Regions from separate parts of the Nonomuraea sp. NPDC005501 genome, predicted to be linked through region 2. Evidence: riboswitches for the same ligand, from Rfam matches in the RefSeq annotation. Region 2 holds a riboswitch; the other holds the start of a gene.
The links. A riboswitch is a leader RNA that binds a small molecule or an ion and turns the genes downstream of it on or off. The one in region 2 is predicted to bind glycine.
Positions count from the first base shown of each region.

Region 1 (2,459 bases), on a different contig from region 2:
CCGCGGTGGCGTTCCTGGCCAGCGACGACGCGTCGTTCGTCACGGCGTCGGAGTTCCTCGTCGACGGGGGCATCTCCGGCGCCTACGTGACGCCGCTGTAGGGGGGATCGTGTCCCGTCCGGTCATCGGCATCACGACGTACGTGGAGCCCGCGCGCTACACCGTCTGGGAGCTGGACACCGCGCTCCTGCCGTTCATGTACGTGGAGCAGGTGGTGCGGGCCGGCGGGCAGCCGGTGCTGCTGCCGCCGGCCGGCGAGCCCGGCCCGGTGGCGGCCCGGCTGGACGGGCTCGTCCTGGCCGGCGGGGGCGACATCGACCCCGCCCGCTACGGCGAGCAGCCGCACGAGCGCACCGGCTACGTGCGCAATTTCCGCGACGACGCGGAGTTCGCGCTGCTGACGGCGGCGCTGGAGCGGGGGGTTCCCTACCTGGGCGTCTGCCGCGGCCTGCAGGTGCTGAACGTGGCGCTCGGCGGCAGCCTCCACCAGCACCTGCCGGACGTGGTCGGCCACACCGGGCACTCCCCCGCGCCGGGCGTGTTCGGCCACCTGCCGGTACGACCCGCGCCGGGCTCGCGGCTGGCCAAGGCGCTCGGCGCCGAGCCGGTGGAGGTGCCGCACTACCACCACCAGGCCGTGAACCGTCTCGGGCGGGGGCTGACCGTGACGGCCACGGCCGGCGACGGCACGGTGGAGGCGGTGGAGCTGGACGGGCACCCGTTCGCCCTGGCCGTCCAGTGGCATCCGGAGGCGGCGGCCGACTGCGCGCTGTTCGAGGCCCTGGTGGCCGCCTGCTGAGACGGACCCGGCGATCCCGAGGGGGCGCACGCGACAACAGCCCCGTCACGGCACTAGGCTTGCGGGCATCACCGGCGAACCCGTGCGGGAGAGCGCCCTGACAGCCATCCAGGGTCCCTGAAGGAGCAAGCCCTCCCCGCGAACCTCTCAAGGCAAAGGACCGCACGGACGAGGTGACCTCTGGAAAGCAGGCCCCCGGGCCTCGCCGAAGGTGAAAGTCCGGCAAAGCCCGGGCGAAGCTCTCAGGCAACCATGACAGAGGGGGAGGATCCTGGCATCCGACCCTGCCCTGAGGTGCGAAATGTCCCGACCCACACCGTTGCGAGACGTTCACGAGAGTCTCGGCGCCACGCTCACCGACTTCGCCGGCTGGCTGATGCCGCTGCGCTACGGGAGCGAGTCCGCCGAGCACAACGCCGTCCGCGGCGCGGCCGGGCTGTTCGACCTCTCGCACATGGGCGAGATCTTCGTCACCGGGCCGCAGGCGGGCGAGGCACTCGACTACGCCCTGGTCGGCCACCTGTCGGCTCTCGCGCCCGGTCGCGCCCGCTACACCATGATCGTCAATGAGCGGGGCGGGGTGCTCGACGACCTCATCGTCTACCGGCTGGGCGACGAGGAGTTCATGGTCGTGGCCAACGCCTCCAACTACGAGAAGGTCGCCGCCGAGCTGGGCGGGCGCGCCAAGTCGTACGACGCGGTGGTCGAGGACCGCTCCGAGCAGTACGCGCTGATCGCCGTGCAGGGGCCGCACGCCCAGGAGATCCTCGCCACCCTCACCGACGCCGACCTGCCCGGCCTCAAGTACTACGCGGGACTGCCCGGCGTGGTCGACGGGCGGCAGGCGCTGATCGCGCGCACCGGCTACACCGGCGAGGACGGGTTCGAGCTGTTCGTGGCCAACGAGGACGCCGTGCCGCTCTGGCACGCCCTCACGCGGGCCGGCGAGCCGTACGGGCTGCGCCCCGCGGGCCTGTCCAGCCGCGACACGCTGCGCCTGGAGGCCGGCATGCCGCTGTACGGCAACGAGCTGAGCGCCGAGCTGACCCCGTTCGACGCGGGGCTGGGCAGAGTGGTGAAATTCGACAAGCCGGGCGACTTCGTCGGCAGGTCGGCGCTGGAGGCGGTCAAGGACACGCCGCCGCGGCGCCGGCTCGTCGGTCTCGTCGCCCGGGGCCGCCGGGTGCCCCGCCATGGGTTCCCGGTCACCAAGGACGGTGCCGTCGTCGGCGAGGTCACCAGCGGTGCCCCCTCCCAGACCCTGGGCAGGCCCATCGCGATGGCCTACGTCGACACCGGGGCGGACGAAGGTCTGGCCGTGGACATCCGGGGCAGCCATGAGGCCATGGACCTCGTGGAGCTGCCCTTCTACAGGAGGAACAAGTGAGCAACATCCCTGACGAGCTGAGCTACACCAAGGAGCACGAGTGGGTGGCCGGCCTTGACGAGGCCATCACGGTGACCGTCGGCGTCACGGCGTACGCCGCCGAGGCCCTTGGCGACGTGGTGTACGTCCAGCTCCCCGACGTGGGCGCGACGGTCGCGCCCGGTGACTCCGTCGGTGAGGTGGAGTCGACCAAGTCGGTGAGCGAGATCTACGCCCCCGTCGGCGGCGAGGTCGTCGAGGTCAACCAGGCCGTGGTGGACGACCCCTCGCTGG
Region 1 covers NZ_JBEXDT010000007.1:127,347-129,805, reverse strand. Annotated here, with positions in the region: gene ABZS51_RS06865 (3-oxoacyl-ACP reductase) at 1-101, shown strand, start outside; gene ABZS51_RS06860 (gamma-glutamyl-gamma-aminobutyrate hydrolase family protein) at 110-799, shown strand; glycine riboswitch at 875-972, shown strand; gene gcvT (glycine cleavage system aminomethyltransferase GcvT) at 1,101-2,186, shown strand; gene gcvH (glycine cleavage system protein GcvH) at 2,183-2,459, shown strand, end outside.
Region 1: it holds a riboswitch for glycine, as region 2 does, so the genes downstream of both, gcvT (glycine cleavage system aminomethyltransferase GcvT) here and gcvP (aminomethyl-transferring glycine dehydrogenase) in region 2, are expected to answer to the same signal.

Region 2 (2,459 bases):
CCATCTGGATCGGCATGACCGAAGCCACGGCCATCGCGCTGGCCCAGGCGGAGGAGCCCCCGCCCAGGCCCCTGACGCACGACCTGTTCAGAGACGTGCTGAGCGCGCTGGGCGTCGGCCTGCGCGCCGTCAACATCGTCGCCCTGCGCGACGGGATCTTCTTCGCCGACCTGGTGTTCTCCAACGGCGTCGAGGTCAGCGCCCGGCCGTCCGACTCGATCGCCCTGGCCCTGCGCACCGGAGCGCGCATCTTCGCCAGCGAGGAGGTCGTCCAGGAGGCCGGTGTGATCATCCCCGACGACCAGGAGGACGAGGTGGAGAAGTTCAGGGAGTTCCTTGACACGATCACCCCCGAGGACTTCGGCAGGGCGGGGTAGGTATTTCAGTGCATTTACGCTTCACGACGCGCCGAGCCGGATCGTTGACTGAGCATGGTCACGGTCCTACGGTGCAAGTGAAACCCGTGGCCGCCTTTTTACGAACCCCCAGATCAGGTCACGGGATGAGAGAAAGCCGGAGGTCCGCGTGGCGGTCAGCAGCGGCGAGGGAAAGACGGCCGGCCAGGAAGACTCGGTACGGCGCGAGAGCGCGCGGCAGCGTGCCGGGGAGCAGGGACTGCTCTTCGACGAGCGACCGGCGTCGCTGCCGGGTGACATCGGATACCGTGGCCCGACGGCCTGCGCGGCGGCCGGCATCACCTACCGGCAGCTGGACTACTGGGCACGCACCGGACTGGTCGAGCCCACGATAAGAGCGGCGCAGGGCTCCGGCTCCCAGCGGCTCTACAGCTTCCGCGACATCCTGGTGCTCAAGGTCGTCAAGCGGCTTCTCGACACCGGGGTCTCCCTCCAGCAGATCCGTACGGCCGTGCAGCACCTGCGTGAGCGCGGGGTGGCCGACCTCGCCCAGATCACGCTCATGAGCGACGGTGTCAGCGTCTACGAGTGCACCTCGGCCGACGAGGTGATCGACCTGCTCCAGGGCGGTCAGGGCGTCTTCGGCATCGCCCTCGGCCGGGTCTGGCGCGAGGTCGAGGGCTCCCTCGCGGAGCTGCCGGGGGAACGAGCGGCGGTCGCGGACACCGTCCCGGCCGACCACCCCGCTGACGAGCTGGCCCAGCGGCGGCGTGCGCGCCGCACAGGGTAAAGTGAGAGCGCAAGGCTGACGACCCCGTGCGGGAGAGTCCCCGGGCTTCGTCCCTGGGGCGCCGAAGGAGCAACCCTCCCCGGAATCTCTCAGGCACCTGTACCGCTCGGGTGAGGCGTCTCTGGAAAGCAGGCGCGCCCGCCAGGCGCGTCTCACCGACGGTGCAAGCCCTCCGGGGTGAAGCTCTCAGGTCCGCATGACAGAGGGGGAGACCCGGCATAAGCCCGCGCCCTGGCGCCGGTCTCCACAGCCTCGGGAGGCACCTCCATGACCGACCTGTCAGCTCCGCCGTTCTCGGCCCGGCACATCGGCCCCTCCGCCCCGGAGCAGCAGCGCATGCTCGAGGCCGTCGGCTTCGAGTCCGTGGCCGACCTCGTGGCGGTGGCCGTGCCCGAGGCCATCAGGGCCAAGGACCGGCTGAGGCTGCCCGCCGCGGTCGGCGAGACCGGCGCGATCGCCGAGCTGCGCGCGCTGGCCGGCCGCAACCAGGTCCTCACCTCCATGATCGGCCTCGGCTACCACGAGACGGTCACGCCTGCGGTCATCCGCCGCAACCTCCTGGAGAACCCCGGCTGGTACACCGCCTACACCCCGTACCAGCCCGAGATCTCCCAGGGCCGGCTGGAGGCGCTGCTCAACTTCCAGACCGTGGTCTCCGACCTGACCGGCCTGCCCGTCGCGGGCGCCTCCCTGCTCGACGAGGCCACGGCCGCCGCCGAGGCGATGACCCTGGCCCGGCGGGCCGGCAAGGTCAAGAGCCCCGTGTTCGTCGTGGACGCCGACACGCTGCCGCAGACCAAGGCGGTGCTCGCCACCCGCGCCGAGCCGCTCGGCATCGAGCTCGTCGAGCACACCCTGGAGGGCGAGCTGCCCGAGTGCTTCGGCGTGCTCGTCCAGTACCCCGGCGCCTCCGGCCGCCTGCGTGACTTCCGCGCGGTCGCCGAGGCGGCCCACGCCTCCGGCGCCCTCGTCGTGGCCGCCGCCGACCTGCTGGCGCTCACGCTCGTCGCCGCGCCCGGTGAGCTGGGCGCCGACATCGCCGTCGGCTCCTCCCAGCGCTTCGGCGTCCCGCTCGGCTTCGGCGGGCCGCACGCCGCGTACATGTCGGTGCGCGAGGGCCTGCAGCGGCAGATGCCCGGCCGCCTGGTCGGCGTCTCCGTCGACGCCGACGGCGACCCCGCCTACCGGCTGGCGCTGCAGACCCGCGAGCAGCACATCCGCCGCGAGAAGGCCACCAGCAACATCTGCACCGCCCAGGTGCTGCTCGCCGTCATCGCCGGCATGTACGCCGTCTACCACGGGCCCGAAGGGCT
Region 2 covers NZ_JBEXDT010000049.1:35,423-37,881, forward strand. Annotated here, with positions in the region: gene ABZS51_RS23410 (bifunctional nuclease family protein) at 1-377, shown strand, start outside; gene ABZS51_RS23415 (MerR family transcriptional regulator) at 526-1,146, shown strand; glycine riboswitch at 1,166-1,261, shown strand; gene gcvP (aminomethyl-transferring glycine dehydrogenase) at 1,414-2,459, shown strand, end outside.